4 regions of the Candidatus Pantoea soli genome follow, and region 4 is predicted to be linked to each of the others. Evidence: predicted binding sites of a transcription regulator. Region 4 holds the regulator's gene; each other region holds the start of a gene.

What was found. The regulator PurR, encoded in region 4, represses purine synthesis genes. The targets are predictions, from matches to a motif close to CANGCAAACGTTTGCNTG.
Region 1: the regulator PurR is predicted to act here: its motif matches at 2,998-3,015, upstream of D8B20_RS10690 (NCS2 family permease).
Region 2: the regulator PurR is predicted to act here: its motif matches at 2,805-2,822, upstream of D8B20_RS01685 (nucleoside-specific channel-forming protein Tsx).
Region 3: the regulator PurR is predicted to act here: its motif matches at 3,727-3,744, upstream of guaD (guanine deaminase).

Annotation. Positions count from the first base shown of each region.
Region 1 covers NZ_CP032702.1:2,281,731-2,287,644, forward strand. The annotation lists gene D8B20_RS10685 (AMP nucleosidase) at 3-1,457, shown strand; gene D8B20_RS10690 (NCS2 family permease) at 1,544-2,842, opposite strand; gene D8B20_RS10695 (response regulator) at 3,257-4,003, shown strand; gene D8B20_RS10700 (carbohydrate kinase family protein) at 3,940-4,992, opposite strand; gene D8B20_RS10705 (ketose 1,6-bisphosphate aldolase) at 4,994-5,854, opposite strand; gene D8B20_RS10710 (D-lyxose/D-mannose isomerase) at 5,868-5,914, opposite strand, start outside.
Region 2 covers NZ_CP032702.1:378,068-383,981, reverse strand. The annotation lists gene D8B20_RS01700 (helix-turn-helix domain-containing protein) at 1-320, opposite strand, end outside; gene D8B20_RS01695 (response regulator) at 511-1,170, shown strand; gene D8B20_RS01690 (sensor histidine kinase) at 1,167-2,525, shown strand; gene D8B20_RS01685 (nucleoside-specific channel-forming protein Tsx) at 3,062-3,925, shown strand; gene yjdN (VOC family metalloprotein YjdN) at 3,970-4,407, opposite strand; gene D8B20_RS01675 (LysR family transcriptional regulator) at 4,480-5,379, opposite strand; gene D8B20_RS01670 (amidohydrolase) at 5,485-5,914, shown strand, end outside.
Region 3 covers NZ_CP032702.1:1,850,485-1,856,398, reverse strand. The annotation lists gene D8B20_RS08615 (MDR family MFS transporter) at 91-1,551, shown strand; gene D8B20_RS08610 (DUF1161 domain-containing protein) at 1,583-1,879, opposite strand; gene D8B20_RS08605 (DUF1283 family protein) at 1,931-2,266, opposite strand; gene D8B20_RS08600 (YnfA family protein) at 2,396-2,725, shown strand; gene ydfG (bifunctional NADP-dependent 3-hydroxy acid dehydrogenase/3-hydroxypropionate dehydrogenase YdfG) at 2,778-3,524, opposite strand; gene guaD (guanine deaminase) at 3,874-5,226, shown strand; gene dcp (peptidyl-dipeptidase Dcp) at 5,277-5,914, shown strand, end outside.
Region 4 covers NZ_CP032702.1:1,660,116-1,666,029, reverse strand. The annotation lists gene D8B20_RS07785 (alkene reductase) at 1-323, shown strand, start outside; gene gloA (lactoylglutathione lyase) at 432-839, shown strand; gene rnt (ribonuclease T) at 948-1,616, shown strand; gene D8B20_RS07770 (Grx4 family monothiol glutaredoxin) at 1,674-2,006, opposite strand; gene D8B20_RS07765 (C40 family peptidase) at 2,373-3,164, shown strand; gene cydH (cytochrome bd-I oxidase subunit CydH) at 3,228-3,317, opposite strand; gene purR (HTH-type transcriptional repressor PurR) at 3,591-4,616, shown strand; gene punR (DNA-binding transcriptional activator PunR) at 4,613-5,524, opposite strand; gene punC (purine nucleoside transporter PunC) at 5,634-5,914, shown strand, end outside.

The DNA.
Region 1 (5,914 bases), 620 kb from region 4:
CTATGAATACGCAACGGAACGGATTAACTACCCGGCAGGCGCTGGATGAACTGGAGCGGCTGTATGACGCTGCCGTTGACGCATTGCGCAACGCCATCCGTGACTTCACTGAGCAGGGCACGCTGCCTGATGAAACAGCCCGGCGTCAGGGGCTGTTTGTCTATCCTGAACTGCGCATTACCTGGCAGGGTGAAGGCCCGCAGCAGAATCGTACCCGCGCCTGGGGCCGCTTTACCCATACCGGCCGCTACAGCACCACCATTACGCGTCCGGCGCTGCTGCGTCACTATCTCAGCGAGCAGCTGCAGATGATTGAAAAAGAGTACGACGTGCTGATCGAGGTGGGCCCGTCGCAGCAGGAGATCCCTTATCCCTATGTGATTGACGGCTCTGACCTGTCGCTGGATCGCTCCATGAGCGCCAGCATTGCGCGCCACTTCCCTACCACCGAGCTGTCGCAGATTGGCGATGAAACCGCCGACGGGCTGTTTAATGCCGATGCGCTGTTCCCGCTGTCGCACTTTGATGCGCTGCGCACCGACTTCTCGCTGGCGCGCCTGCGCCACTATACCGGCACCGCGGTGGATCACTTCCAGCCGTTTGTTCTGTTTACCAACTACACGCGCTACGTCGATGAGTTTGTCCGCTGGGCGATTGAGCAGGTGCAGGATCCGGATACGCCTTACGACAGTCTGGCCTGCGCCGGTGACGTGGTAATTACCGCTGAGACCGCCGACCCGACGGCGCTGATGTCAGACCTGGCGTGGAAGAAACATCAGATGCCCGCCTGGCACCTGACCTCACCTAATCGCCGTGGCATTACGCTGGTTAACATCGGCGTCGGCCCCTCTAACGCGAAAACCATCTGCGATCACCTCGCCGTGGTACGTCCGCACGCCTGGCTGATGATTGGTCACTGTGGCGGGCTGCGTGAAAGCCAGAGCATTGGCGATTATGTGCTGGCGCACGCCTATCTGCGTGACGATCACGTGCTGGACAGCGTGCTGCCGCCGGATATCCCGATTCCGAGCATCGCTGAAGTACAGCGCGCGCTGTATGACGCCACCAAAGCCGTCAGCGGTATGCCGGGCGAAGAGGTTAAACAACGGCTGCGTACCGGTACGGTGGTGACCACCGATGACCGTAACTGGGAGCTACGCTACGCGGCTTCCGCGCTGCGCTTTAATCTCAGCCGTGCCGTGGCGGTGGATATGGAGAGCGCCACCATCGCGGCGCAGGGCTACCGCTTCCGCGTGCCCTATGGCACCTTGCTGTGCGTGTCCGACAAGCCTCTGCACGGTGAAATCAAGCTGCCCGGCCAGGCTAACCGCTTCTATGAAGGCGCCATCTCTGAACACCTGCAGATTGGCATCTGCGCGGTAGAGCTGCTGCGCGCCGAGGGCGACAAGCTGCACTCACGCAAGCTGCGCACCTTCAACGAGCCGCCGTTCCGCTAGCGCGGACCGGCCGCGGGCAGGGATTGCGCATTTCTGCCCCACGACAACCTCAGACACGGAAGCCCGGACGGGCTTCCGTTTTTTTATCAGGCGCTCAGCCAGCCGAGCTTGATCACGAACAGAAGGGAGAGAATAACCAGCGCGGCGTTGACTTCACGGGTGCGCCCGCTCAGCAGCTTGACCACGGTCCAGGTGATAAAGCCGAAGGCGATGCCGTTGGCGATAGAGTACGTCAGCGGCATGGTCAGCGCGGTTACGGTGACCGGCGCGGCGGTGGTGACATCTTTCCAGTCAATTTCTGCCAGCCCGGACGCCATCAGAACGGCGACAAACAGCAGCGCGGGCGCGGTCGCATAAACCGGCACGCTGCCTGCCAGCGGTGAGAAGAACAGGCTGAGCAGAAACAGGATCGCCACCACGATGGCGGTCAGACCGGTACGGCCGCCGGCACTCACGCCCGCGGCCGATTCCACATAGCTGGTGGTGGTAGAGGTGCCCAGCAGCGAACCAAACAGCGCCGCGGCGCTGTCGGCGATCAGCGCGCGTCCCATCTTCGGCACGTTGCCCTGCTCATCCGCCAGACCGGCGCGTTTGGTCACACCCAGCAGCGTACCGGTGTTGTCGAACACATCCACAAACAGGAAAGCAAAGATCACGCTCACCAGGCCTACGTTAAAGGCACCGGCAATATCCAGCTGCATAAAGGTGGGCGCGAGAGAAGGCGGTGCAGAGAACACGCCGCCAAACGGCGTCAGGCCAATGCCCATGGAGATAAAGGTCACCACCAGAATGCCAATCAGCACCGCCCCGGTGACGCGGCGCGCTTCCAGCACCACAATGATAAAGAACCCCAGCAGCGCCAGCAGCGGACCGGGTTTCGTCAGATCGCCCAGGCCCACCAGCGTGGCCGGGTTGTCCACCACGATGCCTGCACCTTCCAGCGCAATCAGCGCCAGAAACAGACCAATTCCCGCCGCAATGCCGGCACGCAGCGGCAGCGGAATGCTGGCGATGATCCACTCACGGATTTTGAAAATTGACAGGGCAAAGAAAATCACCGCTGACAGGAATACCGCACCCAGCGCAATCTGCCAGGTATAACCCATGTGCAGCACCACGGTGTAGGTAAAGAACGCGTTGAGCCCCATCCCCGGCGCTAAAGCGATAGGATAGTTGGCAATCAGGCCCATCAGTATCGAGCCGATCGCCGCCGCCAGGCAGGTCGCCACAAACACCGAGCCTTTATCCATGCCGGTCGCACCCAGAATGCTCGGGTTGACAAACAGGATGTAGGCCATGGCCAGGAAGGTGGTGATCCCGGCGATGATTTCCGTGCGCACCGTGGTGTGATGCGCTTTCAGTTTGAACAGTTTTTCTAACATCATCATCTCTCATAAGCGGAGACGGCACAGGGCCGGTTCTCACTTGCCAATGTGGTTAATTCGCTGATTATTGTATTGATGAAAGCGAGCTCGCCGGACGTAAGGCTGGTCACCTTCCGCTTTCCCCTGTCCACATAGCAATTGCTATGCCACTCCCCTGCGCAATCGTTTACGTTTCCGGGCGCCGCTGTGGTTAGGAAAATTCTGAACCAGAACGAGGCGCGATTATGGTGCATTGCACCTGATCTGCGCAATCGTTTTCCCCCGGCCAGCAGAAAGCGCGGCAAATATTGCGGTAACGCACGCTTTCAGACACTGCCAGGCGATACCGCTCACGTTTCTGAAGTGTGAATAAGCGGCGTAAAAACGCCGGGTTACACTGCTGTTAACCCTTTCGCCCTGACAAGAGGCAGAGCCATGAAGCCCGCGATTCTGGTCGTTGATGATGATCGTGCCATCTGTGCATTGCTGCACGATGTACTGAGTGAACATGTGTTTACCGTCTACAGCTGTCACCAGGGACGCGACGCGCTGGCGCTGCTGGCACAGCATCCGGAGATCTCACTGGTGATGCTGGATATGATGCTGCCGGACACCAACGGCCTGCTGGTTTTACAGCAGATGCAGCGGCAGCGTCCCGATCTGCTGGTCATCATGCTCACCGGCATGGGATCGGAGGCGGATATGGTGGTAGGGCTGGAGATGGGTGCCGACGACTACATTGCCAAGCCGTTTAACCCGCGCGTGGTGGTGGCACGGGCGCGGGCCGCACTGCGGCGCTGCGGCCGACTGGCGCAGCCGCAGGGCATGGCAGACGCGGGCTGGCAGTTTAACGGCTGGCGCCTGGATGACAGCCGCTGTCAGCTGTTTAATCCGCAGCGTGAAAGCGTGCCGCTGACGCAGGGCGAATATGCGTTGCTGCGCGCGCTGGTCGCGCATGCGCGTAAAGTGCTGACGCGTGACCAGCTGCTGGAGTTAACCCACAGTGAAACGCTGGATGTGTTTGATCGCACCATTGACGTCCTGATCATGCGGCTGCGCCGCAAAATTGAAGCTAACCCGCACCAGCCCAGCCTGATCCGCACCATTCGCGGGCTGGGCTATGTGTTTTCCGCCGACGTCGTGCGCCCGCCATCCGCCGCACGTGAGACGCAGATTGCCTGACTCATCCAGTGTTGCATCTCGCGCAGCGGGCGCGTGCCGTCCAGCGCGTTCGCTGCGCGCAGGTTGAAACAGGCGCAGGTATGCGCCAGCCTCAGCGTCTCCTGCAATCGGTAGCCCTGATGGCTGGCGTACAGCACGCCCGCGCAGAAAGCATCCCCTGCCCCGACGCTGCCGACAATCGCTTCTGCGGGCAGCCGCCATGCGGGCTGCCAGTGTGCCTCACCGTCACGTTCCTGCCCCCACGCGCCCTCCGGCGCATGAATCACCACCCGCTGCCGCACGCCCTGCGTCAGCAGCCAGTCAGCCGCGCGGCCAAACGCCGCCGGGGCAGCCAGCTGGTTTTGATGGCGTAACGTCACGCCGGTCAGCGACTGCGCCTCCAGTTCGTTAATCACCAGATAATCAAGCCAGCGCAGCGCCGGCACCACCAGCGGACGATACTCACCGGGGCGCGTGACCAGATCCAGCGACGTGAGATAGCCGCGCTGCTGCATCTGTGCCAGCAGCCGCGCGCTGCGCGTGCCGAACTGCGCATCCGGCACGTCCAGACGGTCCAGCAGCAGCAGATAGCCAAGATGGAAGATCCGGTGCGGGGTGATCACTGCGTCAAAGTGCGGCAGATCCAGCAGCGCGTTGGCGCCGCGCGCATGAAAAAAGGTGCGCTGGCCGTCCGGCGCAGTCATCACCTGCGTCATCGCGGTGCCTGCCTGCCCGGTGCGCTGCACAAAGCGGCGCTCCACCTGATGCGCGTCCATCAGCTGCAGCAGGTAGTCGCCGTCGCTGTCTTCACCGATCATGCCCGCACAGGCCAGCGGCAGGCCCACCTGCATCCGCGCCAGGGTAAACAGCACATTGAGCGCCGCCCCACCGCTGCACGCTTCGCGCGCGGTGATCTCCGTCAGCCAGCCCTGTTGTGGCCAGTGGCTGATGCGCTGGACGTGGTCTACCAGCAGCGTGCCGGCGGCAAGAATACCGTTGCGCGCCGTCACCTCAGGCCTGCCCGGCGCTGCCAAAAATCTGCATCTGCTCCGCCACGACCTGCGTAATGCCCTGCTCTGCCGCCATTAACAGCTCGGCAAAGGCGTCATAACGCGCATCGCGCGCCCCCATCTGCTGTTCAATGGCGTTCAGCGCGGCCTGCGACATGCCGGTGTAGAAATTGATTTTATGGATGCCAAGCGAGATGGCGTGACGGAAATCTGCCTCGCTGATGCCGGAGCCGCCGTGCAGCACCAGCGGAATACCGGCCTGCGCGCGAATCGCCGCCAGCCGGGCAAAATCCAGCTTCGGTTCGCCTTTGTATTTGCCGTGCGCATTGCCGATGGCCACGGCCAGGCAGTCGATGCCGGTGGCCTGCACAAATTCTGCCGCCAGCGCCGGATCGGTAAATTTCTCGCTGTCCGCTTCGCCAAACAGCGCGCCGCCCTCATCGCCGCCTACCGCGCCCAGCTCGGCTTCCACCGACACGTCCAGCGCATGGCACATCTTCACCACTTCCCGCGTCTGCCGCACGTTTTCCTCATAGCTGAGGGCGGAGCCGTCAAACATCACCGAGGTAAAGCCAAGGCGAATCGCCTGCATCACCGCCTCAAAATGCAGGCCGTGATCGAGATTCAGCACCACCGGAATGGCATGACGCGCGGCTTCGGTCCGGATCGCGGCCACCAGCGATTCGAGGCTGACATATTTAAAATGCACCTCGGCGATATTGATGATAAACGGCGAGCGCTGCTGTTGCGCCGCCTGAAACAGCGCGCGCAGAAAGTGGGTGTCCAGCACGTTAAACGCGCCAAGCGCGTAGCCCTGCTGTTGCGCGTGGGCCAGCCCCTGCGCCAGAGAAATCAGTGCCATGAAAAACCTCCTGTTAAGCCAGCCAGCGGTGATATTCGTTACACAGCAGCCAGCGCGGCG
Region 2 (5,914 bases), 1.3 Mb from region 4:
CGCTGCCGGCGCAGCTGGCCCGGCGTGACGCGAAAATAGTTTTTGAAGGTGCGGGTATACGCCTGCTGCGTGTCGAACCCGTAGCTCATCGCCACCTGCAAAATCGCTTCGTCGCTGTTAATGAGCGTCAGCGCGGACTCCGTCAGCCGGCGCTGGCGGATATACTCTGCCAGCGAAAAACCGGTGTGCTGACGAAACAGGCGCTGCAGATGCCAGCGGGAATATCCCGAGCGTCGCGCCACTTCATCCAGATGCAGATCGTGCCCTAAGTTATCTTCAATCCATTCCAGTAAACTACGGATAAATTCACGCTGATTCATGGCTTCCTCCGGCTTGGCAAATTTTCCAGTGAAGCCACTGTAGCGCGCTAAATTTATCCCTTAATTAGCAGAAAATTAGCGCAGAATTAGCACGGTAACGTGCGCCGGCCTGCCGTGCCTGAGCGGCAAAAATAATTCTGCGCTAAGAATCGGGCGGTACACTGCCTGCAATCAGCCAGGGGAGAGAACCATGCGAGCGCTGCTGGTAGAAGACGATGAAATGATAGGCACCAACCTGCAGCAGGCGCTGGAAGCCGCAGGCTGGTCGGTAGACTGGGTACGCGACGGCGTCTTTGCCAGCAACGCCTGGTCGGCAGGCGATTACACCTGCGTGCTGCTTGATCTGGGGCTGCCGCGCGAAGACGGCATCAACGTGCTGCGTCGCGCCCGCGCGCGCGGCGACACCACGCCGGTGCTGGTGCTGACCGCGCGTGACACCGTGCAGCAGCGCATTCAGGGGCTCGACAGCGGCGCCGATGACTATCTGCTTAAACCTTTCGATCTGCAGGAGGTGCTTGCCCGTATGCGCGCCATAACCCGACGCCGCCACGGCGCGGCAGATTCCCTGTTAGGCAATGGCGACGTCCAGCTGGACATGATGACGCGCGAAGTGGTTTACAAAGGCCAGCGCGAGCAGCTGACCGCGCGTGAATACGCCCTGCTGTACGCCCTGCTGGAGCGTCCCGGCGCCATCCTGTCGCGCGAACAGTTAGAGAACCGCATCTACGGCTGGGGGGAAGAGGTCACCAGTAATGCGGTGGATGTGTTGATCCACGGCATGCGCCGCAAGCTGGATAACGAAGTGATACGCAACGTGCGTGGCCTGGGCTGGCGGGTACCGGCACTATGAGTTCCTTTACCTTCATGCGTTCGCTGCGTAACAAGCTGCTGGCCACGCTGGTGCTGCTGCATCTGGCGATGATTGGCGGCGTCACCTGGTATTTTTATCACTGCTACGGCGACATGATGGGCACGATGAAAGACGATCAGCTGGCGAAAATTGCCGATGCCTGGGCAAGCAGCCAGCGCATGCCCGCCCTGATGCCGATGGTGATGGAGCAGGAGAAACTGCGCAGCACCTACATCGTGCAGCTGTGGGATACGCGCAATCATCTGCGCGCCAGCTCGTGGCCGACGCTGCATGCGCCGCTGCAGGCGAAAAAGGGCTGGTCAGACGTCAAAGTGGGCGACTGCGGTGATGACTGTGAATGGCGTGTCTACACCCGGCCCGGAGAGCTTGGCAGTGAAATCGGCAATATTCAGGTGCTGCACAACGTCGGCTATATGAAGAGCCTGATGGTGAAGCGCGTGCTCTCTGCCATCATTCCGCTGATTCTGATGATGCCGCTCTCGCTGCTGGTGATCTGGCTGGTGGTACGGGCGATTACCCGTGATTTGCGGGCGGCGTCGCGCCAGATTGCCGCCCAGGAGATGCTGCACTCACACAGCGTCTCGCCGGCGGGCCTGCCGGATGAAGTGCTGCCGCTGGTGGATGCCTATAACTCGCTGCTGGATAAGCTGCGCACCGCCTGGTCATCGCAGCGGCAGTTCCTTGAGGACGCCGCTCACGAACTGCGTACGCCGGTGACCGCCCTGACCCTGCAGCTGGAGAACCTGCGTCAGCATATTCAGCCGGGCGAAGCCCGCCGCCAGTTCGATCAGCTGGAAGCGGGCGTCACGCGCACGCGCCATCTGGTGACGCAGTTGCTGAACGTTTCGCGCCAGGAAGATCAATCGGTGGTTGCCAGCGTAGAAGCGATTGCGCTGGACGATCTGCTGAAAGAGAGCATTGAACAGCTGATGGTGGTGGCCGACAAGCGCGGCATCGATATCGGCTTTAACGGCAGCGCGCACTACCACCTGCACGCCAGCCGCTCGGAGCTGCGCAGCCTGTTTGATAACCTGATCGGCAATGCGATGCTGCACACCCCGGAAGGCAGCATGGTGGATGTGCTGCTGCATCACGTCGGCCCGCATACCGTGGTCGATATCGTCGACAACGGGCCAGGCATGCCGGAATCCTTTATCGATCGCGCCTTTGACCGCTTTACCCGCTCGCCCGACGTCAAGGCGCAGGGTAGCGGTTTGGGCTTATCGATTGTGCGCAGCGTGGCGCAGAAGTACCAGATGCAGGTCGCGCTGTCGAATTGCCTCAGCCCGCAGGGTAACGTGTGCGGGCTGCAGGTGCGGGTGACGCTACCGTAGCGTTACCGCAACGCGCCGGTTGGCACTCGCCGCCGGGCAACCATGTTCCTCAACGCGGAACGTGCCCGCTTGTCCGGGCGAAACACGGACACCCGGCTGCGAAATGCCCGCGGTCGGGGCCCGCATACCCTAGCCGACCGCCGCATGCGCGCCGCCCGTAACCGGCCCTTTTTCCCTCGTCCCTTACGCCCTGTCGCTATCCTTATGACCGGTATGACGGCGATCGTCACCGGTGTCTGCTTTCTGAACGCCCTCAACCAACATTGGCATCATCGCGACAACGTAAACGGTTGCTTCGTTCCGTTCACCGCACATCAATTATGTGAACTTCATCACAATTTCATTGAATCGAAATGCAACACATTTTGACAAACGTGATCAAAATCTATTTTCTATCGCCTTGTTACAGGCACATTACGCGGGCCTGAAACGCCGGCACCAGAGACTGGCGAAAACAGCACACTGCCCATCCCCTGGGATCGATTTCACCCGATCGCGGCGCGCACGCGGCGATCACAAGCATGTGGTTAACAATAATGAAATTTAAAACGTTGATAGCAGGGGCCTTACTGGCCAGCAGCTGGACCGGTGCCGCGCAGGCAGAAAGCGATCCGCAATACCTCTCTGACTGGTGGCATCAGAGCGTGAACGTGGTGGGCAGCTACCACACCCGCTTCGGGCCGCAGTTCAACAACGACGTTTATCTCGAATACGAAGCCTTCACCAAAAAGGACTGGTTCGATTTTTACGGCTACCTGGATCTGACCAACTTCTTTGGTGTCGGCAACAGTAACGCCAACGGCGTGTTTGACCACGGTTCGCCGATGTTTATGGAGATTGAACCACGCTTCTCCATTGATAAGCTCACCGGCACCAGCCTGGCGTTCGGCCCCTTCAAAGAGTGGTATTTCGCCAACAACTATATCTACGACATGGGTCGCAACAGCGACAACCGGCAGAACACCTGGTACATGGGTCTGGGTACCGACATTGATACCCACAGCGATGTTGGGCTTTCACTGAACGTGTATGCCAAATACCAGTGGGAAAACTACGGTGCAGCGAACGAAAACAGCTGGGACGGCTATCGCTTCAAGGTGAAATACTTTGTGCCAATCACCGATCTGTGGGGCGGCAAGCTGAGCTACATCGGCTTTACCAACTTTGACTGGGGTTCCGATCTGCGCGACAAATCTGACCGCTCGCGCACCAGCAACTCTGTCGCTTCCAGCCACATTCTGTCGCTGAACTATGACCACTGGCATGTCTCTACCGTGGCGCGTTATTTCCACAATGGTGGACAGTGGGCTGATGGCCAGGAGCTGAATTTTGGCCGCGGTCCATTTGAAGTGAAATCAACCGGCTGGGGCTACTACCTGGTGGTGGGTTACAACTTCTGATGCACGCTGTGCGTGGCCGCGCGACGGGCGGCCACGCCTGCCGGTTATTCCTGGGGTTTCACCACGTTGATACGCCATGGAATGCCGAACTTGTCGATAAACATACCAAACCCGTTTGACCAGAAGGTCTTCTGCCACGGCGTGGTGACTTTACCGCCGGCGGAGAGCTTATCGAACCAGGCCTTTCCTTCGGCTTCATCTGGCGTGGCCAGGCTCACCGCATAACCCGCATGCTCAGAAGCCGGTGGCTTGGACGTATCGCCATCGCTCAGCATCAACTCACCTTGACCAATCCGCAGATGCGCATGCATGATTTTTTCTGGCGGAAGCGGCGGCGCGGACTGATCGCCCACCTGTTCACCCTGCTCCGGCATATCGCCAAATGTCATCTTTTGCAGAATCTCACCGCCGGTGGCTTCCAGATAGAAAGCTATGGCTTCTTCACAACGCCCGTAGAGAAATAAATAAGGACTTACCTGCATCGCAACCTCCGTTGATAGATCGGTTAACTTCTCGCGTACCCTTACAGTGTAGACGATGCGTTTTCTGGCCCGTCACGGCTGGCAGGCGCGGCGAAACAGATGTGCCATATAGGCGCTCATCGGCGTGAGCGCGGTGTCTTTGCGCTGAATCAGATAGAAGGTGGCCTGCGGCAAGGGATCGTCCAGATCCAGCGCGATCAGCTGACCGCCGTGCACCGGATCTTCAATCACGTCACGCGAAATGATGCTGACGAAATCACTCTTTGCCACCAGGCTGGTACAGGCCATAAAGGTTTCACAGGTCACCACGATCTTCGGGGCCATGCCGCGCTCGCCAAACAGATCGTGCAGCAGCCGATAGTAGCTGCCCTGCGGCGTCGGCATGGTCCAGTCACAGTGCTGCAGCTCCGCCAGCGAGCGCGCGTGCGCCAGCGGATGGCCTTTCCGCATCACGACCTGATAATCGCGCTGCATCAGCCGCTCAAAGATCAGCTCCTGATCCAGATGGTGGCGATCGTAAGTATTGATGGTGAAGTCCAGCGCGCCCTGCCGCAGTTCATGCACCATCGAGACCAGCTGTCCCTCAACGATGCGCACTTTCACCCGTGGATACTCCCGATGAAACTGCGTGATCACCTGCGGCATAACGGTACGCGCAATGCTGCCGCCGACGCCGATATTGACCTGCCCGCCCGCCAGCCCGAGCCGCTGCTGAATATCTTCCTGCGCCACGCGCAGCTCCTCCAGCACCAGACAGGCGTGACGAAAGAAGGTGTTGCCGATATCCGTTAGCGTGACGCCCTGCTGCCGCCGCTCAAACAGCCGCGCGCCCAGCGCCAGCTCCAGCTCCTGAATCGCTTTGGTCAGCGCAGGCTGTGACTGGCCCAGCAGACGGCTGGCGGCGCGAATGCTGCCCTGACGCGCCACTTCCACGAAGGCGCGCAGCTGATGAAGTTTGAGCGCAGAAGGCATGATAACTCCTGTTTATCGGGCAAAAGATATTCGCATCTTATGCACGCTAATACCATTGTGTAGATTCGGGGCAGTGCACAAAAAATCAACATAAAGGACAAGCCGATGAAAACCCTTTCTGAGCTCGTGAAATCCCGGGTGCCGCAGATGCAGGCATGGCGTCGCGATCTGCATCACTATGCCGAATCAGGCTGGCTGGAGTTCCGCACCGCGACGCGGGTGGCGGAAGCGCTGCATCGTCTTGGTTATCAGCTGCAGCTAGGCCGGGAGGTGATTGCGGCAGAGGCGCGTATGGGGCTGCCCTCCGCAGAGCTGCTGGCGCAGCAGGAAGCACGCGCGCGGGAACAGGGCGCGCTGCCGCAGTGGCTGCCCTATTTTTCCGGCGGTTTCTGCGGCGTGGTCGCCACGCTGGAAACCGGTCGCCCCGGCCCGGTGATGGGATTTCGCGTGGACATGGACGCGCTGGATCAGCATGAAAGTCAGGATGCCGATCACCTGCCGGCGCGCGAGGGCTTTGCCTCATGCAACCCCGGCA
Region 3 (5,914 bases), 190 kb from region 4:
CGAAATAGGTGACAACGTCACAAAGATGCGCACACAGAACACCCTCACCGGGCACATTTTCAGCTAGCCTTGAGGAAAAAAGGGAGACGTATGACAGAGAGCGCAGCATTACACACGGAGCACCGTCACTGGGTATTGATCGCCTGCATGCTGGCCATGTTTATGGCGGCGATTGAAGTCACCATTGTCGCGACGGCAATGCCCACCATCATTGCTGACCTGGGCGGATTTGCGCAGTTTGGCTGGGTGTTCTCAATTTATCTGTTAACACAGGCGGTGAGCGTACCGCTGTACGGTCGTCTGGCAGATATCTGGGGGCGTAAACGCCTTTTCTTAATCGGCATCTCGCTGTTTCTTACCGGCTCAGTGCTGTGCGGCTTTGCCCACACCATGACGTGGCTGATCCTGTTCCGCGCTTTTCAGGGGCTGGGAGCGGGGGCGATTATGCCGCTCAGCACCACCATCGTGGCGGACATCTATTCGCCACGCGAGCGCGCCGGCGTGCAGGGCTGGCTCTCCAGCGTCTGGGGCGTGGCGGCGGTGATCGGGCCGCTGAGCGGTGCCTGGCTGGTGCAGCACTTCTCCTGGTCGGTCATTTTCTGGGTGAATCTGCCGGTCGGCCTGCTGTCGATGCTGCTGCTGGCGCGCTTTCTGCCGGTGCGCACGGCATCGCAGGGCGCCAGACTTAACCTCACCGGCAGCTGCTGGCTGATGATCTGCGTCACTGCGCTGCTGGTGGCGCTGTTACAGGCGGAAGCGCTGGGCTACTGGCTGCTGCCGTTCCTGCTGCTGGCGCTGGTTGCCGGCTGGCGCCTCAAACAGCATGAACAGCGCGCCGCCGCACCGCTGTTCCCGCTGGCGCTGTGGCGCAGCCGGCTAATCGTGGCTGGCAACGCCGGTAATCTGATCATCGGGGCCACCATGATGGGCATCAGCGCTTTTTTGCCGACGTGGATTCAGGGCATTACCGGCGGTTCAGCGCTGCAGGCGGGCAGTGCGCTGGCGATGATGTCCATCGGCTGGCCGCTGGCCAGCACACTGAGCGGACGGCTGATGCTGGTCACATCGTACCGTTTTACCGCCCAGCTGGGGGCCTTGCTGCTGATTGCCGGCAGCGCGCTGTTGCTGTTACTGCGGGCGGAGAGTTCAGTTATTCAGGCAGGGGTCACGGCGTTTGTGATTGGGACCGGTATGGGCATGACCAGCACCACGTTTCTGGTTTCCGTGCAGAATCATGCGCATTATGAAATACGCGGCATCTGCACCGCGTCGATCATGTTCAGCCGGATGATTGGCTCAGCCGTGGGCACGGCCGTTATGGGCGCGGTACTGAATCTGAACCTGGCACTGCGTCTGCCGCAGGCCAGCGATCCGATGCAGAAAATCATGTCGCCGGAGACGCGCCAGGCACTGCCGGCGGAACAGCTGCATCACTGGACCGGACAGATCGCCGCGTCGCTGCACTGGGTTTTTGTGGTGGCGATGCTGATTGCGCTTCTGACGTTATGGATTGCCTGGCTGATGCCGCGTCAGCGGCCGGAAGCGGAATAAAAACAGGGCGGCTCGCGCGCCGCCCTGGGGGTTACTGTGCCGGGCCGTCCTGGGAACTGCCGGCACTGTCCGGCACGTTGCTGTCAGCATCGCGGCCGTTTTTCTTATACACAATTTTCTGCGAATCATTTTCACAGTGGCCGACCACCTGGCCACCCGCCTGATCGGCCTGGTCGTTGGGGACAATATCCAGTGAAAAATCGGATTCCGCCACGCCGTTGCTGATAATTTTTTTGCTGATGTCTGCGCGCACGCTTTCACAGGAAGCCTGTGCCAGCACTGGCAGCGTCAGCGCGGTAATAAACAGAGCTGCAATACGTTTTTTCATCATTCACTCCCTTGTGCGGATGCCAGTAAAAACTATAGCAGTCTTCGCTGATTACGGTGCCAGCGGACGTCCGGTGCGGCGATCGAGGCAGCGCAGGGTATTCGGCTCCCAGTAGGCGTTCACGTTGTAACTCTTTTCACAGGCGTCGCGGGTGTCAAAAGCGCGGTCCGCTTTATCGAACTCTTTCTCCACGCGCGTGTTGACTTTATGGCGCAGGTTACGGGTATCGTTCCACTGCTCCTTGCTCTGGCGCGCGTCTTCGTTGCTGGCAGCATTGTTACCATCCTCAATGATCAGACGGTCGGTTTTGGCGGCGGCGAACGGCGCGGCCAGCAGCACGCTGGTGCTCAGCACGGTCGCCAGCAGGGCGGATAACAGTTTCTTCATCATCATTTCCTTTGGTTTTCTCCGGCACAGCGCGGATAGCGGCTGTAACTGCACAGGGCAAAAGTATATCATCGCCGCTTCTTTGCTCACCAGCGGTGAGCCGCTTGTTTACGTAACAGAGAGTTTTTTATGCTGGTGAAGACCGCCATCCTGTTTTTTCTCACGGCCCTGGCCGAAATCACCGGTTGTTTTCTGCCGTGGCTATGGCTGAAAAAGGGCATGAGCGCGTGGCTGCTGCTGCCGGCGGCGGCCAGCCTGGCGCTGTTTGTCTGGTTGCTGACGCTGCACCCGGCAGCCAGCGGACGGGTGTATGCGGCGTACGGCGGTGTTTATGTGCTGACCGCGCTGATCTGGCTGCGCGTGGTGGAGGGTGTCAGGCTGAACGTATGGGACTGGACCGGGGCGCTGGTGGCCTTCTGTGGCATGTTAATCATGGTGGCGGGCTGGGGCAAAGCCTGAGCAAACCGGCGCGGGCGTCTCCCTGCAGGAGAGAGACGCCGCCAGAAATGACTTAACCTTTGTGGACTTTCAGACCGGCAGTGGTCTGACTCACCGGCATCATCTCCAGCGTATTGATGTTGACGTGGGCAGGCAGCGTCGTCACCCAGTACACCGCTTCAGTAACATCCTCTGCCGTCAGCGCCGTGGTACCTTCATACACCGCATCGGCACGGCCGTCATCGCCTTTAAAACGCACGTTGGAAAATTCCGTGCCGCCGACCAGGCCAGGCTCAATGTCCGTCACGCGCAGCGCGGTGCCGTGCAGATCGGTGCGCAGGTTAAGGCTGAACTGGCGCACAAAGGCTTTGGTGGCACCGTAGACATTGCCACCGGCATAGGGCCAGGTTCCGGCAATCGAACCGATATTGACGATATGGCCGGTATTGCGCGCTACCATCGCCGGCAGCACGGCGCGCGTCATATACACCAGGCCCTTGTTATTGGTATCGATCATGTTTTCCCAGTCTTCGACGCTGGCTTTGTGCGCAGGCTCAACCCCCAGCGCCAGGCCGGCGTTATTGACCAGCACGTCAATATCGCGCCATTCAGCCGGCAGCGCGGCAATGGCCTCTTCAATGGCGGCGCGGTTGCGCACGTCCAGCTGCAGGGTATAGAGATTGTCGCCCAGCTCCTCTTTCAGCGCCTGAAGCCGTTCCGCCCGTCGGCCGGTAGCAATCACCTTGTGACCTGTAGCAATAAAGCGGCGGGTGATACTTTGACCAAAACCGGCAGTGGCGCCGGTAACAAAAATAATCATCTCACTGTTCCTTATATGATTTCAGGTGCTCTGCGTCACACCTTAGCACTAACCCCGGCGCGCTGCTCGTGAATTGCGGCGCGGCGCGGCACCCGGTTTTTACTGCACCATTGAAGGGCGGCACTGCACCATCCCGGGGCCAGCTTCCGGCTGCAAAACGGCGCACCGTGGCCGCTTGTTAAATCGCAACCGATTGCCAGCCAACGCAACCGGTTGCCTGCGCGATAAGTGCGCAATCGGGGTGCGTGGTATTAACTTTATGAATTTAAAGGCTATATTTCTAACTGTGTGCTGGCACAAGCTTTGCAGAACAGTCTGAAATCCGATCGCGACACATTTAAGGAGCATTATGTCTGACGCATCGCTGACACATCTGCGCGCCAGCTTTTTTGATTTTACCGGGCTGGCACAGCAGCCGGAGGAGGTGGCGTCGCGGGCGCGCTATCTGCAGGATGGCGTACTGACGCTGCGCGCCGGCAACATTGTCAGTCTGGAAGCCTGGACGGAACAGCACAGCCAGGCCGGTGAGATGATCGATCTGCGCGGCAAGCTGATTGTACCGGGCTTTGTGGATACGCATATTCACTATCCGCAGACAGAAATGATTGGTGCCTGGGGCGAACAACTGCTGCAGTGGCTGAATCAGTACACTTTTCCGGTGGAAGGCCAGTACCATTGCGCTGAACATGCCGCGCAGATGTCGGCGTTCTTCCTGCAACAGCTGCTTGCAAACGGCACCACCACTGCCCTGGTGTTTGGCACCGTCCATCCGCAATCGGTGGAGGCGTTGTTCACCGCCGCCGGGCAGCTGGCGATGCGCCTGATTGCGGGCAAAGTGATGATGGATCGCAACGCGCCGGATTACCTGCTCGAATCGCCGCAGCAAAGTTACCAGCAAACGCGCGAGCTGATTACCCGCTGGCACGGGCGCGGCCGGCTCGGCTATGCGCTGACGCCGCGCTTTGCGCCCACCTCGTCACCGGCGCTGCTGGAGCAGGTCCGCCAGCTGCATGAGGAGTTTCCGGACACCTGGGTGCACACGCATCTGAGTGAAAACCCGGATGAGGTGGCGTGGGTCAAACAGCTGTTCCCGCAGCATGAAGGCTATCTGGATGTTTATCATCATTATCAGCTGACCGGCCGTCGCAGCGTCTTTGCCCACTGCCTGCATCTGGAAGACGCAGAGTGGCAATGTCTGCATGACACCGACTCCTCGATTGCCTTTTGTCCAACCTCTAATCTGTTCCTCGGCAGCGGCTTGTTCAACCTGCAGCGCAGCTGGCGGCAGAGGGTGCGTATCGGTATCGGCACCGATGTTGGCGCCGGCACGACCTTCAATCTGCTGCAGACGCTGGGCGAGGCTTACAAAGTGGCCCAGCTGCAGCAGTACCGGCTCAGCGCCGCTGAGGCGTTTTATCACGCCACGCTCGGCGGCGCGCATGCGCTGGATCTGGACGATCACATCGGGAATTTTATGCCCGGTAAAGAGGCCGATTTTGTGGTGCTCGACCCGGCCGTCTCGCCGCTGCAGACGCTGCGCAATGCGAACTGCAACGATATCTGGGAGCAGCTGTTTGTGCTGATGACGCTGGGTGACGATCGCAACATTTATCAGACCTGGGTTAACGGCAAACCGGTGTGGCAGCAGACTTCATCGCCGCACAGCGGGAGTTGTTGCCAGCCGGTGAAGCTGCCAGGATAAAAGCACTCCGCCGCCTCTCTGCGCGGCGCTGCCGATCATCAGGAGCGAAAATGCATTCACGTGTTAATCCGTTTTTCACCGTCAGTCCGCTGCCGTATCAGGCTCCGCCGTTTGACCAGATTGGGGAGGAGGATTACCTGCCCGCGCTGGAAGCCGGGATTGAGGAGAAGCGTCAGGAGGTGGCCGCTATTGCCCGCAATCCTGAACCGGCCACCTTCGCCAATACTTATGAGGCGCTGGAGCGCAGCGGCCAGCTGCTTACGCGTGTCAGTCACGTTTTTAACGCCATGACCTCGGCCAATACCAGCGCGCGGCTGCAGGAAATTGAGGAGATCATTACGCCGAAACTCGCGGCGCTGAATGACGAAATTCATCTGAACAGTCAGCTGTTTGCCCGACTGGACAGCGTCTACCAGCAGCGCGGTTCACAGTGTCCGGATGCGGAAGCCATGCGGCTGGTGGAGGTGACCTGGCAGGCTTTTCAGCTGGCCGGTGCCAGCCTGAGCGAGGAAGAGAAAACCCGGCTGCGCGCCTGCAATCAGGAGCTGGCCAGCCTTGGCACGCGCTTTGGTAATAAGCTGCTCGCCGCCACCCAGGCCGGAGCCTATGTAGTCAGCAGTGCCGCGGCGCTGGAGGGGCTGAGCGAAGAGGCGCTGGCGCACGCCAGAGCGGCCGCCGAAGCGCGTGG
Region 4 (5,914 bases):
CGGAGTTGGGCAAGCGCGGGCTCGCGTATCTGCACCTTTCCGAGCCAGACTGGGCGGGCGGTAAGCCGTATACCGATGCTTTCCGTGAAAAAGTGCGTGCCGCCTTCCCGGGCGTGATCATCGGTGCCGGTGCGTATACCGTCGAAAAAGCGGATGATCTGATTGCCCGTGGTCTGATCGATGCCGTGGCGTTTGGCCGCGACTTCATTGCTAACCCGGATCTGGTGGCGCGCCTGCAACAGGACGCCCCGCTTAATCCGCAGCGCCCGGAAAGCTTCTATGGCGGCGGTGCAGAAGGTTACACTGATTACCCGACGCTGTAAGCGTTTTGCCGCCGCACCTGCTGTGCGGCGGTTTTGCTTATAGCGGGCATTTACTCGCTATACTTAGCGTTTTGTCACACCAGACGACTTGTCAAAAAAGAGGATGTTATGCGTTTACTTCACACCATGTTACGCGTTGGCGATCTGCAGCGCTCAATTGATTTTTACACCCGCGTACTGGGCATGCGCGTTCTGCGCCAGAGCGAAAACAGCGAATACAAATACACCCTGGCGTTTGTTGGCTACACCGAAGAGAGCGAAGGCGCGGTGATTGAGCTGACCTACAACTGGGGCGTAGATAAATATGACCTCGGCAATGCGTATGGACATATCGCGCTTGGCGTGGATAACGTGGCGGAAACCTGCGAACGCATCCGCAGCGCCGGCGGCAACGTAACGCGCGAAGCCGGCCCGGTGAAAGGCGGTACCACGGTGATTGCGTTTGTCGAAGATCCGGATGGTTACAAAATCGAGCTGATCGAAAACAAGCACGCCGGTAACGGCCTCGGCAACTGATGCCGCCTCTCAGCCTGCTAATTTGCAGGCTGATCTCCCTCTCCTGCTGCACCCTCCGGCAATTTTTGCCATAATGCGCGCTGCCTTATTGCCTGCTATGAGATCCTGATGTCTGAATCGAACGCCCTGAATGCCCTTCATCAACGCTTCCGTGGTTTCTACCCTGTGGTCATTGACGTGGAAACCGCCGGTTTCAACGCCAAAACCGATGCCCTGCTGGAGATCGCCGCGATCACGCTCAAAATGGATGAAGAGGGCTGGCTGCAGCGTGATGAAACCCTGCATTTTCACGTGGAGCCATTTGAAGGCGCGATTCTGAATCCGGATGCGCTGGCCTTTACCGGTATTGATCCCACCAACCCGCTGCGCGGTGCGGTGAGTGAATACGAAGCGCTGCACGCCATCTTCAAGATGGTGCGCAAAGGCACCAAAGAGAGCGGCTGTAACCGCGCCATCATTGTGGCGCACAATGCCACCTTCGATCACAGCTTTCTGATGGCGGCGGCAGAGCGTGCCGGTCTGAAGCGGAATCCGTTCCATCCGTTCGCCACTTTTGATACCGCGGCGCTTAGCGGTCTGGTGCTGGGGCAAACGGTGCTGGCAAAAGCCTGTATTGCGGCGGGAATGGCGTTTGACAGCACGCAGGCGCACTCTGCCCTGTATGACACCGAGCAGACAGCCATCCTGTTTTGTGAGCTGGTGAATCGCTGGAAACGTCTGGGCGGCTGGCCGCTGGCGATGCAGGAAGCACCGGCCGAAGACGACGCCGCCCTCTGACTGCGCAGAAAAGAAAAAGGCCGACAGAGGTCGGCCTTTATAGCGCTTTCGCTTCGCTTATTCCGCTTCTTTGTGTTTCTCAGCGGTCTCTTTGATCAGTGGCTGCAGTTCGCCACGCTGGAACATTTCGACGATGATGTCGCAGCCGCCGACCAGTTCACCATCCACCCACAGCTGCGGGAATGTTGGCCAGTTAGCGTACTTAGGTAATTCAGCACGGATATCCGGATTCTGCAGGATATCCACATACGCGAAGCGCTCACCACAGGCAGACAGCGCCTGCACCGCCTGCGCAGAGAAGCCGCAGCTTGGCAGCTTTGGCGACCCTTTCATATACAGCAGGATCGGGTTTTCTGCGATCTGGCGCTGAATTTTTTCAACAGTACTCATTTTTGCCTTCCTTAATCCTTCACTTCGTGTTTGTTTATTGTAGCGACTTCGCCCCGCGACTGAAAACGGGATTTTGCCCCGCGACAGTGCGATCGCCATCTTTGTTAAGCGGATGACTGAACGATAACATTTTCATATCATTAACAGGCATTAATCAATTAATAATTAGCAATAATTTCGCTGGCTTAACCGGCTGAAATCGCTCATTTTTGCCACAAATTCAGTGCCGTAACAGATTAATGGAAAAAGCCCTTACCTTTTAGAAAAAAAGTGGATTAGAATTGCCCTGGCTCTGATTTTTGATCAGATTTTTCTAACTTTTCCGCAGCCTGTGCCTGAGCAGCCTGCTTAACCTGTAACCGGACTATGCGTTTACTGATTACGCTTTTCATACTGGCTTTTGCCCAACTGTTCGTTAATGTGGCTTCTGCATCCCCGCACACGCCGGTTAATGCCAGTCTGCAGAAGACTGAGAAAAAAAGTGCGCGTGACGATGAGCGCCGCAAGCGACGTCCGGTGAAGACCACCACAAAAAAATCCCGTCTGACGTCGGTGCAGAAATTTAAACTAAAAAAGCAGCAGAAAACCGCCACCGCACTGCAGAAAACCACCAGCCGTCGCGCCCCCCTGAAACTCAGCGGTAAAAAATATGGTCATCAGCGCCTGGCGAAAGCCGCTGCCGCGGCAGAGGCCGATGACGAGGTTCAGGGCCTGACCGGCATTAAAATGAGCAAGTCTCACCGCCTGCGCTATCAGAAAGCGCGTGAAACGGCGATGAATAAACTGATGGGACAGCTGGGTAAGCCTTATCAGTGGGGCGGCACCTCGCCGCATACCGGTTTCGATTGCAGCGGTTTGGTGTGGTACGCCTATAAAGACCTCGTCAAATTCAAACTGCCGCGCACCGCCAATGAAATGTATCATCTGCGCGATGCGGCCCCGATCAAACGCGAGCTGCTGGAGAAAGGCGATCTGGTCTTCTTCCGCATTAATAACCGCGGTGCTGCCGATCACGTCGGCGTCTATCTGGGCAACGGCAAGTTCATTCAGTCGCCGCGTACCGGTAAAGATATTCAAATCAGTGCGCTAAGCGAAGATTACTGGCAGAAACACTATGTAGGCGCGCGCCGCATGATGACACCTAAAACCATTCGCTAAGCGTTGCGTTGCGCAAGCAAGCAAAGAAAAGCCGGCGGCTGTTGCTCAGCGCCGGCTTTTTTATTAGTGCAGAATTGCCGTAAAACTGAAGGCCACAATCATCATCAGCGCCGCGACCGTGGTCATTAACGCCAGCTTCATCTCCGTACTCATCCTTGCTCCATAGCCACACTGTTATCATGGTTAAAGAATTTTCGCACAGCAACCGGCAAAAATCTCGTGTTATCCGCGCCAGCTTGCTAGAATCGCCGCCTTTCGTTGCGCAACAGGTTTTGCGCATGCTGCATTGACAGCCTGCGAACGCGTTTTCTTTGCCCCTGAAACGCCGGTTTTCCGGCCAAAACGGGGTAAAATACCCTTCGCAGACGCAAACGTTTAACAATATACTTATCAGTAAGTTGCGATAAGCCCAGGAGTACCATTCAGATGGCAACAATTAAAGATGTGGCGAAACGCGCCGGTGTCTCAACCACCACGGTTTCGCATGTCATCAACAAAACGCGCTTCGTTGCTGAAGAGACGCGCAACGCCGTATGGGAAGCGATCAAAGCACTGCACTATTCACCCAGCGCCGTGGCGCGCAGTCTGAAGGTGAACCACACCAAAACGCTGGGGCTGCTGGCCACCTCCAGCGAAGCGCCCTATTTTGCCGAGATTATCGAAGCGGTGGAAAATCACTGTTTTGACCGCGGTTATACCCTGATCCTCGGTAACGCGCATAACGACCTGCAAAAACAGCGCGCCTATCTGTCGATGATGGCGCAAAAACGCGTGGACGGGCTGCTGGTGATGTGCTCAGAGTATCCGGACGATCTGCTGCAGATGCTGGAAGAGAACCGTAACATTCCCATGGTGGTGATGGACTGGGGCGAATCGCGCGGCGATTTTACCGATACCGTGCAGGATAATGCGTTTCACGGCGGCTATCTCGCCGGACGCTATCTGATTGAGCGCGGCCACCGTGATATCGGGGCGATTCCGGGCCAGATGGAACGCAATACCGGGGGCGGACGCCACGCTGGTTTTTTACAGGCGATGCATGAAGCGGGCATTACCGTGCGTCAGGAGTGGATTGTGCAGGGCGACTTTGAGCCGGAATCCGGTTATCAGGCGATGCAGCAGATCCTCAACCAGAAGCAGCGCCCTACTGCCGTGTTCTGCGGCGGTGACATCATGGCGATGGGCGCAATCTGTGCGGCTGATGAGATGGGGCTGCGCGTGCCGCAGGATATTTCCGTCATCGGTTACGATAACGTGCGCAACGCGCGCTACTTCACGCCCGCGCTGACCACGGTCCATCAGCCCAAAGCCCAGCTGGGGGAAAAAGCGCTTGAGATGCTGCTGGATCGCATTACCAGCAAGCGCGAAGAGCCGCAAACCATTGAAGTGCAGCCTACGCTGATTGAACGCCGTTCGGTCGCGGATGGCCCGTTCCGCGACTATCGCCGTTAAGTGCGCGTCTCGCTGAGCCATTCCTGGTTCAGCGTTTCCGCATCCCCCAGATAACTCAGCAGCCAGTCCAGCGCCGGTGAGTCACCCTGTTCTGACCAGCTGACACAGCAGGGGCTGTCCGGAAAAGCCTGCGGCAGCGTCAGTTCCGTCAGGGCGCCGCTGTCCAGCAGCGGCCGCGCTAAATGGCCGGGGATCATGCCCACGCACAAGCCGGCCTGCAGACAGTCCAGCCCGGTTTCCCACTCCGGCACCACCAGCCGGCGCTGGTTATCCAGCGTCCAGGTCATGCGGCGCGGTAAGGCGCGCGAGGTGTCTTCCAGCACCAGCGACGGCCAGGCGCGCAGCGTCTCGTCGTCAAGCTGTGTGCTGCCAGCCAGCGGGTGATCGGGGCTGACCACGCAGCGCCAGTTAAGCGCCCCCATATCCTGAAAGGCAAAACGACCGCCCACCGGAATCGCCTGCGTCGCGCCAATCGCCACGTCAACGCGCCCGTCAGCCAGCGCATCCCACACGCCGTTGAACACTTCGTAACTGATGATCAACTCCATATCGGGAAAATGACGATAAAAATCCTTCACCAGCTGTCGCGTACGCTGCGGTTTGACAATGCAGTCCACGGCGATACTCAGCTGACCGCGCCAGCCGTTGGCCAGCTGCTGACACTGGCGGCGGGTTGCCAGCATTTTTTTGATAACAGATCGTCCTTCGCGCACAAAATGCTCGCCAGCCGGCGTCAGCACCACTTCCCGGTGCTGGCGTTCAAACAGCGGCACCGCCAGCCAGCTTTCCAGCTGGCGCACGGTATAGCTGATGGCAGAAGGCACGCGGTGCAGCTCCTGCGCTGCGGCGCTGAAGCTGCCCGTGCGCGCAACCGCATCGGCCACTTCCAAAGCGTATTCAGACCACATTTTTTTGCCTGCAAAAATTTTGATAGCACAATGCAAATATTAGCGTTTCACAAAGCTGGCTGCACCCTTTTACACTGCCCGCCGTTCACCCTGTCGAATGAGAATCACTATGTTGTCATCAAAAGGATTTCTGCCCTATCTGGCCGTGCTGAGTATGCTTGGCTTTCTCGCCACGGATATGTATCTGCCAGCGTTTGGCGATATGCAGCGCGATTTCGCGACCGCCCCCGGTACCATCAGTGCCAGCCTCAGTGTGTTCCTGGGCGGCTTTGCCTGTGCTCAGGTATTGTGGGGTGCCCTGTCAGACCGCATTGGCCGCAAACCGGTGCTGCTGGCTGGCCTGACGCTGTTTGCCGTCAGTTGCCTCGCGATGTTGTGGGTCAGCGATGT